One region of the Sphaerisporangium aureirubrum genome, then DNA from elsewhere that is predicted to be linked to it. Evidence: riboswitches for the same ligand, from Rfam matches in the RefSeq annotation. Region 1 holds a riboswitch; each other region holds the start of a gene.
What was found. A riboswitch is a leader RNA that binds a small molecule or an ion and turns the genes downstream of it on or off. The one in region 1 is predicted to bind cyclic di-AMP.
Positions count from the first base shown of each region.

Region 2: linked by a shared signal. The riboswitch ahead of ACFP1K_RS05570 (CHAP domain-containing protein) and the one ahead of ACFP1K_RS19655 (C40 family peptidase) in region 1 are both predicted to bind cyclic di-AMP.
Region 3: linked by a shared signal. The riboswitch ahead of ACFP1K_RS27325 (coiled-coil domain-containing protein) and the one ahead of ACFP1K_RS19655 (C40 family peptidase) in region 1 are both predicted to bind cyclic di-AMP.

Region 1 covers NZ_JBHSRF010000028.1:3,278-6,543, reverse strand. Annotated here, with positions in the region: gene ACFP1K_RS19660 (LuxR family transcriptional regulator) at 131-379, shown strand; gene ACFP1K_RS19655 (C40 family peptidase) at 382-1,485, opposite strand; cyclic di-AMP (ydaO/yuaA leader) riboswitch at 1,491-1,699, opposite strand; gene ACFP1K_RS19650 (amino-acid N-acetyltransferase) at 2,065-2,610, shown strand; gene ACFP1K_RS19645 (hypothetical protein) at 2,778-3,266, opposite strand, start outside.
Region 2 covers NZ_JBHSRF010000005.1:162,813-166,078, forward strand. Annotated here, with positions in the region: gene ACFP1K_RS05565 (ABC transporter substrate-binding protein) at 1-951, opposite strand, end outside; gene ACFP1K_RS05570 (CHAP domain-containing protein) at 1,410-2,090, opposite strand; cyclic di-AMP (ydaO/yuaA leader) riboswitch at 2,100-2,247, opposite strand; gene ACFP1K_RS05575 (hypothetical protein) at 2,574-3,266, shown strand, end outside.
Region 3 covers NZ_JBHSRF010000051.1:21,071-24,336, reverse strand. Annotated here, with positions in the region: gene ACFP1K_RS27330 (M50 family metallopeptidase) at 1-922, shown strand, start outside; gene ACFP1K_RS27325 (coiled-coil domain-containing protein) at 959-1,897, opposite strand; cyclic di-AMP (ydaO/yuaA leader) riboswitch at 1,932-2,069, opposite strand; gene galT (galactose-1-phosphate uridylyltransferase) at 2,143-3,213, opposite strand; gene ACFP1K_RS27315 (DeoR/GlpR family DNA-binding transcription regulator) at 3,210-3,266, opposite strand, start outside.

The DNA.
Region 1 (3,266 bases):
GTCAATGACGAACGTAACAGGTATCGCGGTCAGTGCTTGACGACCTTTCAACGTGGCGTTTACCGTTCCTGACGGGCGGGCCGAAGCATTCAGTATGTTGCCGAGTTCGTCGTGGGGGAGAGGACACCCGATGGCGTATCCGGATCTGGTTTCCCGGGGAAATGACATTCCCACGGGATCAGACAGCGTGGGACTGACCGATGATGATCTGCTGCTGCTCGCCGAACTGGCCAAAGGCGTAACCGTGGATCGGGTCGGCCGCCGGCTCGATGTGAGCGGCCGCACCGTCCGCCGCCGCCTGCGCGGCATCTGCGACAGGATCGGCGTGGCCACCGCCATCGAGGCGGTGGCCTGGGCCGCTCGCCGCCGGCTGATCTGAGATCAGTCGGCGATGCGCACGGCCCCGGCGAACGGCCTGTTGCCCAGTGGCGCCACCCGCACCACGTCGCCGGTGCGGGGGGCGTGCACCATCATGCCGCCACCGATGTAGATGCCCACGTGATGCAGATCGCTGTAGAAGAAGACGAGGTCGCCCGGGCGCATGTCCTCACGGGACACATGGGTACCCGCCGTCCACTGGTCGCCGGTGTAGTGCGGAAGGCTGATGCCGACCCGCTGGTAGGCCCACAACACCAGCCCGGAGCAGTCGAAGGAGCTCGGCCCCGCCGCGCCCCAGACGTACGGCCTGAGCTGCTGGGTGAGCGCCCACTTGGCGGCCTCGGCCGCCTTGCCCTCACCGGGAATCGGGATGGCCACCTTGGTGGCCCGGCCGTACCCGCCCACCTGTGACAGGGCCCGGCGGAACAGGCTGCCCTCGGTCTTGGTGACCAGCTCGCGGATCTTGTCCCGCTTGGCGTCGAGTTCGCCGACGAGCTTCTTGACCTCGGCCTCACGGGCCTTGGCGCTCTCCTTGGCGCGCTCGGCGCTGTCCATCGCCTTGGTGATCTGCGAGACCTCCTCGCCCTGCTGCAACTGCAGGGCGTAGGTGGTGGCCGCGCGGTCGAGGTAGCCCTCAGGGTCGCCGGACATGGCGAGCGCGAGCGAGGAGCCGATGCCGCCGGTCATGTAGGCGTCCTGCGCGTACAGGCCCGCCCTGCGGCGCTTCTCCTCGAGGTCGGTCTGGCTCTTGTCCAGGGTCTGCTTGGCGAGCTTGGCCGAGCGCTGCGCCTGCTTCAGGCGCTCCTTCTGGCCGTTGTACTGCTCGGTCAGCGCCTCGATGTCGTTGTAGAGGCGTTCCACCTGGTTCTTGAGCTCGTTCAGGCTCGGCTTGGGGTCGGCGGTCGCGGACATCAGCGGCGAGCCGAAGGTGAGGGCCGTCAGGGTGACGGTCACCATGGCGATGCGGCGTGGCAGGCGCCGTGATTCCGTGCGGCCCGATCCGGCGACGCGAGCCGCCATGGCCGTCACGGCCGCGCCGAGCCGGGACCTGTGGCCTCGGCGGGCGTGCCTGCCCGTGCTCTTCCCAGGCGTGCGCCCAGCGTGCACCAACGAGCTCCTCTCCTCGGTCGCCTACCGGGTTAGCTGACGGGTTCGGGCGGGAGTGGCCCTACCGAGTGCGCGGGTCGCGGAGATCGCGATTCCTCCCTCTCGGATTCACCCCGGGTGGCGGCCGGCCGGGATTTGGTCCCGGGCGGGTGGCCGTGTGGTTCCCCGGTTCCCGGCATGGTCGGAGGTGGCCGGGATTAGGCGGTCCGGTCATCGTGGGCGATGACCGGCATCGAGCCTGGACACTAGTGCAGCTCAGGTTCCTGCTCAACCAGAACTACGAATTCTGTAGAGGAATCACAACCGGCGCATCACGGCGCGATCACGCCGGGCGGGGCGCGGCACCCGCATTACGCTGCGAAGACTCCTGCTTTACGCTCCCATGGCGATGAAGTCGCAGGTGGTGGAGCCTTGATCTGGGAAATAACGGGAACCCTGCCACGTTTCGACGGCACGCTGTCAACCGGCTACCCAACGCGACCGGTATCGGCCTTGGGGGATTTTGGGGCGGGCCGTTATTGCCGGTGCGGGCCGGAGCGGGGCGGCGTGGCCCGGCGCCTGCGGATACGCTGACCCCTCATGGAGCAGGTCGTGGAGTCCGTCCCTCCCGGGAGCGAGCTGGTGGTCCGGCGTGCGCGCGCCACGGACGTCCGCGCCATCGGGCGGCTGGTGGCGTCCTATTCCGGCGACGGGCCGCGGCTGCTGCGCAAGACCACCGTCACGCTGTACGAGGACGTCCAGGAGTTCTGGGTCGCCGAACAGGGCGGCGAAGTGGTCGGCTGCGGGGCGCTGCACGTGCTCTGGGAGGATCTGGCGGAGATCCGCACGGTGGCGGTCGACGTGCGCTGCCGGGGCCGGGGCATCGGGCACCGCATCGTGGCGGCGCTGATCGACACCGCCAGGGAGCTGGGGCTGCGCCGGGTGTTCTGCCTCACCTTCGAGGTCGAGTTCTTCACGAGGCACGGATTCGCCGAGATCCAGGGCACACCCGTGTCACCTGAGGTGTACGCGGAGTTGCTCGACTCCTACGATGAGGGCGTCGCGGAGTTCCTCGATCTGGAACACGTCAAACCGAACACTCTGGGCAACACCCGCATGATCCTCCATCTCCTCCCGCGTACCTGACGGCCCGGGTGACGGAATGGAAAGGTGACTGTTGATCCCGCTGTCGCTACGTTGGGCAGCACCACAGCATGTGTGCCTGACATTTGCCGCATGCGAAGCCGAAGTGAGGTGAAACGGTGAGCACCGGACAGCCGCCGTACCCACGTGACGAACCGGACGACAACTCGTCATCCGGACCTCCGCAGTACGGGCAACAGGCCGAGCGACCCGGCTCGGGGCTCGACCCGGAGGTCACAGTCGTCCACCGCCCCCAGCCGACGTCGGAACACGGCTACCCGCAGCAGCAGTCGTACGGACAGCAGTCCTACGGCCAGCAGGACCAATACGGTCAGCAGCAGGGCGGGACCGGAGCCTACGGTCAGGGATATCCGCAGCAGTCGCAGGGTCAGCAGTACGGCCAGCAGGGCTACGGCCAGGCTCAGCAGGGCTACGGCCAGGCCCAGCAAGGCTATGGCCAGGGCCAGCAGGGCCAGCAGGGCCAGCAGGGCTACGGCCAGCAGCAGGGTTACGGCCAGCAGGAGTACGGCCAGGCTCAGCAGGGCTACGGCCAGCAGGGTTACGGCCAGAGCCAGCAGGGCCAGCAGGGCTATGGCCAGCAGCAGGGGTACGACCCGAGCACCTACGGCCAGCAGCAGCAGTACGGCCAGCAGGCCGCC
Region 2 (3,266 bases), on a different contig from region 1:
GCCGCCCCAGTTGCCGCCGCCACCGGGCACGGTCGCGACGTCCCACTTGCCCTTGAACTCGTCACCGGCGGTGCCGGAGACCACGCCGAGCATCCAGCCCGGGCAGCCGAGCGTCGCGAACTGCGACTTGACGAATCCGGTGTTCCACGGGTCGGTGAAGTTCTGCAGCTTGGCGGTGAGGCCCGCCTTGCTGATCTTCTGCGTGAAGTCGAACGCGGTCTTGACCGCGGGGTTCTTGTCGGCGATCAGCTGCTGGTTCTTGTCGAAGTAGGTGACGTTGCCGTTCTTGGCGGCCTCCTGCGACAACACCACGTTGTAGATGGTGTTGACGCTGTCGACGAACTTCGCGCCCTTGGCCTTGCCCTGGAACTGCTGGCCGACCTTGATGAAGTCGTCCCACGTCTTCCACAGCCCGGACACCTCGGCCCGGTCGGTGGGCAGGCCCGCCTTCTCGAACAGGTCGGTGCGGTAACAGATGCTCATGCCGCCGACGTCGGTGCCGAGGGCGAAGAGCTTGCCGTCGGCGTTGATGCCGTTCTCCCACTTCCACGCGGGGAAGTCGGCCTGGCGGCTCTGCACGCCGTACTGGCTGAGGTCGGTGAAGAACTGGGGACGGGCCTTGGCCAGACCCATGCCGCCCTCGTCGATGCCGACGACGTCGCCGGCACCGGTGCCCGACTGAAGCCACTGCAGCATCTGCGGCCAGTACACGTTCTCGAAGCTATCGGTCAGGTTGTTGTACTTGACCTGGACGTTCGGGTGTTCCGCGTTCCACTTCTCCACTGCGGCCTTGTAGCCGAAGTTGGTGCCTCCGCCGAAGGTCTGCAGAGTAAGGGTGATCTTCTCCGGCGCCGCTGACGACGCGCCGCCTCCTTCGCCGGAGCCTCCGCCGGACGAGCATGCGGCAGTGATGCCAAGCGCGACCGTCATCACCGATGCGACCGCGAGCATCCTGCCGCGGCGCATTGTGTTCATCATTCCGGACCCCTCTCAAGGTGGTTGCCCGATCATTGGGAGATGCATCGAGGGCCGGCCCCGACAGTCGGGCCCCGCGATGTGCTGGATCCCTCAGTCGTGAACCGCGGGTGGCATGGTCCCGCGGGCGAGATTTGGGAGCGCTCCCACGAAGGGTCCCCGACGGGCAACGCTGGCGTCAATATGCCGAAACCTAACTGTTACTCCTGAGGTTCCCAGAAGCATGGAATGTGATGATAAGCGGCAAAAAGGCCATTGCCGGTATTGGGAGCGCTCCCATCGCTACCGGCACAGTCCTCCGCAAAAGACAGACAAGAAGGTGCCGCCGCACGGCCGGTTGCGGGCTGGTTCGGCCGTGCGGCGGCGGGAAGGGCGGGCGTCCCTGGGAGTGGGTGATCTGGAACGCCCGCCCGGTTCGTGCGGGGGGTCCGCGGTCAGGCCGCCGCGTAACTCGGGTAGCCGTAGCCGGCCACCTGGTAGGTCGGGCGGGTGCGGATCTCGACCACGCCGTTCCCGGTGTTGCCCTCGACGGTCTTGATGGTGCCGTCACCGTTGTCCTGGACGACGAACCCGACGTGGTCGATGCCGTCGATGCCGCCGCCGTTCCAGTCGAAGAACACCACGGCGCCGGGCTTGGGTGCGGTGCCCCAGCGGCCCTGGGCCTCGAACCACTTGGCGTGCTGGACGGTGTAGGCGTCCTGGCCCATCGTGTCCTGGATGCCGAGCTGCTCGCCGACCCAGGAGACGAACATGTCGCACCACGCCGCGTTGGCGTAGTCCGAGATCTTGCCGGTGTCACGGGCGATGGTCTGCTGCGCCCGGGGGCTCGCCATGTACCATGCCTGGAACTTGGTGCCACCCCCCGCGCTGTCCTCGGAGATGCCGACCTGGGACTCGGCCAGGCGGAGCACCTGCTCGGCGGTGACCTTGCTCACCGAGCGAGGCTCGCCGTGCGCCTCGGCGGAGGCGACCTTGGCGATGGCGTCGGACGGCGGGCCGTCGGCGTGGGCGAGCGCGGTTCCGGTGACCACCTGGGCCATGACGAGGCCACCGAGGGCCAGCCCGATCACGCGATGTCGTGGGGCGTCCATGAGTCGCTGCGTGAACGTTGACAAAGGGAGAGCTCCTTCTTCCAAAGGCGCCTACCGGGTTAGCTGACGGGTTCGGGCCTGGAAGTCGCCCTACGGCGCGCCTGTGGGAACGGCGCTCCGATTCACCCCGGAAAGGTGGGTCCCCGGCTCCGCGTGGGAGCGGACTCGGCGTCCGGAGCGTGATGGCGGGAGATGGATCTCCGCGGCGGACCTGTCTCGCTCCGGCCTGCTCCCGGACCAGGAAGTTACCTGTTCAGGCGTTTCCTAGACCAGGAGTCCCCTCACAGTAATACATCGGACAAAGAGGCGCAAACAGGACAAACCACTTAGGCTGCTCCGGCCTGGAGACGGCAAACCTATGGGCCTCACCAGGGGCCCCGCGCCGCATGACCTTCGCCTGTTGTCCGCCGTTCACCGGACGTTACCCGCCGCGTAGGGTCGTGGCACTAGGTTGCCTACGTCGTGAACGTCTCATTACCCGGCGTGGAGAGGATCGGTCGAAGCCGCGTGCGGGAGCAGGGGTCGGCCGTCGCCTGGGTGGAGTCGCCCCTCCAGCTGCTCTGCGCGGTCGAGGCGAGGTACGCCGGAGTGGTGGGGCCCGGTCTCCAGGTGATGGCCAGGGCGAAGTTGCCGGGGCTGCGGGTGACCCGCAGGGAGCTGGCGTCCCTCGCGCTGCCCGAGGGCCTGCGCCTGGACACCGCCGAGGAGCGCATGCCCCGGCCGGGCCGCCGCGAGTCCTGGGTGCTCGGCGACGCCTTCTCCGGCCGCATGCAGCTCACCGCGCTCGGCTCCGTGCCGCGCCGCATGGTCGTGGTCGACGACGGCCTCGCCACCATCCGCCTGCTCGAACTGCTCACCGCCCGGCCGGGCACGCCCCTGCTGCGCGCCCGCGCCGACGCCACCTGGTCGCGCCGGGCCCTCGGCACCGCCGCCGCGCTGCGCCTGCGCGCCGCCGCCCGCGCCGGCAGGCTGACGATATTCACCGCGCTGCCCGTCCCCGCCGCGCTGGCCGCGTCGGTGCGGAGCCTCGGGGCCGAGCTGATCACCCACGACTTCGCCTGGCTGCGCTCCCAGCCCGCCGCCGCGCACCCCCGCCCGCCGGAGAGCACTGTCGTGCTCGGCACCTCGCTGGTGCGCAACGGGCTGATCCACCGGGATCGCTACTTCTCGTGGCTGTTCGCCCTGGAAGGCCCGGTGGCG
Region 3 (3,266 bases), on a different contig from region 1:
CATCTTCGTGGGTGGCCCCGCGATGAACTTCGTGCTCGCCTTCGTGCTCTTCGCGGTCGTGCTGATGGGGTTCGGCATCCAGGTCGCCCAGCCGGTCGTGGCCGCCGTCTCCAAGTGCGTCATGACCGTCCAGGAGCAGCAGAAGGGCCAGGAGTGCACCTCCGCGCACGTCGCGTCCCCCGCCGCCGTGGCCGGCCTGCGGGCCAACGACAAGATCGTGGCCGTGGGCGGCACCCCGGTCACCAGCTGGGAGCAGGCCACCAAGCTGATCCGTCAGCACGGCGCCGGGCCGATCGCCGTCCAGGTCGAGCGGAACGGCACGCCGCTGACCCTCACCCCGACGCTCATCGCGCAGGACCGGCCCTCGGCGGACGACCCAGCCAAGATCGAGAAGAACGCCGGCTTCCTCGGTGTGAGCCCCGTGGTGGTCGTCGAACGTCAGAACCTCGGCTTCGTCGCCGGCACGATGTGGGACTTCACCGCCCGCACCGCCGCGTCGCTGGCCCGCTTCCCCGAGCGCATCGGCGGCGTCTGGGACGCCGCCTTCAGTGGCGCCAAGCGTGACATCAACAGCCCCGCCAGCATCGTCGGCGCGGGAAGGATCGGCGGCGAGATCGCCGCGTCCGCCGCCCCCCTGGACACCAAGATCATCTCGTTGATCCAGCTGCTCGCCTTGGTGAACCTCGCGATCGGCATGTTCAACCTGGTCCCGCTGCTGCCCCTGGACGGCGGCCAGATCGCCGGCGCCCTGTGGGAGGGCATCAAGCGCGCCTACGCCCGCCTGCGCCGCCGCCCGGCCCCCTCCTACGTCGACATCGCCAAGGCCCTGCCCCTGACCTACGCCGTGGTGGCCGTGCTCCTGGTCATGAGCACCCTGCTCATCTACGCCGACATCGTCAACCCGATCCGCCTGTCCGGCTGACCGGGCCCCATCTGACCGGCCCGTGCCCCGGGCCGGTCAGTACATCGAGATGTGCACGTGGTCGAAGTGGTTGGCAGTGACGCCGCCGCGGTCGGACATGGGGCGCCAGCCGGGGAAGCCCAGGTTGTAGATGCGCTGGCGGTAGATCACGTACTTGACGCCGAGCTTGCCGCCGTTCTTGATGATCCAGGCCGCGATCTCGTTGCCGAGGGCGGCGTCTCCGGCGGCGGGCAGCGCGCCGCCCGAGCTCAGCATGAAGTCGCAGGCGCGGCCGAGCGGGTGCTCGCCGCTGGTCTCCGCGCGGTAGCAGCCGACCGGGAAGCGCAGTGTGAAGTGGCTCCGCACCTCGGCGCGCATCAGCCGGGTGCGCGGGGTGATGTTGTCGCTCCCGGTGGGGAGTTCGGGCGCCCAGGCGCCGTTGGCCCGCTTGCCGGGGGCCGTGGGGATCAGCTTGTCCAGCTTGTCCTTGATCTCGTCGATCAGCTTCTCGGCGTCCTTGCGCTGCCCGGAGACCTCGGTCATGTCGTCCCGCAGCTCGGCGGTGAGCTTCTCGGCGTCGCCCGCGGCCTGCTTGCGGGTGTCGCGGGCGGAGGCGAACCCGCTCAGCCGGGCGCTCTGCTCGGCCTGGAGCTGCTCGAACATCGCGGCGCCGCCGTACCCGGGGGACATCAGCTCGCCCACCAGCCCGAGGCCGCCGGCCTGGTAGCGCAGTTGGGCGATGTCGCGCACTTGCGACTGGGCCAGGGCGTACGCCGCCTCGGCGGACTTCAGCCGGTCGCGCGCCGCCTTCTCGGCGGCCTTGGCCTTGCCGACGGCGACGCGCTTGGCGTTGTACTCGGCGATCAGCTTGTCGATCTTCTTGGTGAGCGACGCGAGCTGGGCCTTGAGTTCCTTCTCGGTGGGCTTGGGGGCGGCGGCTCCCGCCACCGCCTGGCCGGGCACCAGCCCGGCCATGAGCAGAACACACGCGGCCATGACCACGGAACCGCCGGTAGTGCGCGGCAGAGCCTTCTCCTCTCCATCCGCCGACCGGGTTAGCTGACGGGTTCGGGCCGGAGTCGCCCTACCACACGAGGTGGATTCACCCCAGAAACCACTGGGTCCCCGGTTCCCTGGCGAGGCGCCAGGGATTAGGCGTGACCGCCGTTACCGGCGGGAATGGATGGGATGCTAGTACTCTGCAGCGCCTTGTGGCGACTCATCGGACAAATTGGGCGAAACTAGGCATCCCTCAGCATCCGCGCGGCCTCCTCGGGCAGCACGTCGTTGACGAACGCCCCCATCGCCGACTCCGACCCCGCGAGGTACTTCAGCTTCTCCTTGGCCCGCCGGACGCTGAACAGCTCCAGGTGCAGGTACGCCAGATCGCGCCCCTCCCGCACCGGCGCCTGGTGCCAGGCCGCGACGTACGGCATCGGCACCCCGAACAGCCCGTCCAGCCGCCGTAGCACCCCGGTGTACAGGGTGCCGAACTCCGCCCGCTCCTCGGGCTCCAGGGCGTTCAGGTCGGGCACCCGGCGGTTCGGGTAGACGTGCACCTCGAACGGCCAGCGCGCCGCGGCGGGCACGAACGCCGTCCAGTGCTCGCCGGCCGCGACCACCCGCGTGCCCTCCGCCCGCTCGGCCGCCAGCACGTCCGCGAACAGGTCGCCGCCGGTGCGGTCCCGGTACCGCGCGGCGGAGCCGAGCATCTGCCGGGTGCGCGGGGTTAGGTAGGGATAGGCGTAGATCTGCCCGTGCGGGTGGGCCAGCGTGATGCCGATCTCGGCGCCGCGGTTCTCGAAGCAGAACACCTGCTCCACCCCGGGCAGCGCGGACAACTCGGCCGTGCGGTCCGCCCACGCCTGGAGCACCAGATCGACCTGCGCGGGGGAGAGGGCGGAGAACGACGAGTCGTGCCGGGAGGTGAAGCACACCACCTCGCACCGGCCCACGCCGGGCCGTACCTCGCTGAGCCCGCCCACCTGCTCGTACTCGCCCGGCACGAAACTGAAGGACGGGAAGCGGTTCTCGAAGACCGCGACGTCGTAGTCCGCGGCCGGGATCTCGGTGAGCCGCCCCGGCGCCGACGGGCACAGCGGGCACTGGTCGGCCGGGGGGAGGAAGGTGCGGCCCTGCCGGTGCCCGGCGACCGCCACCCACTCGTCCAGCAGCGGGTCGTAGCGCAGCTGCGACGACGGCGGGCGGGGCGGCAGGTCGCGGGTGTCGGGCGCGCCGCGGTCGGCGTCGTCCGCGCGGTCGAAATAGATGAGCTCGCGTCCGTCGGCCAGATGAGTGATCGTGCGTTTCATCCCCCGGCCACCTCGCTTTCCCTCTCGGTGCCGCCGCTCTCCGCGGGGTCGGC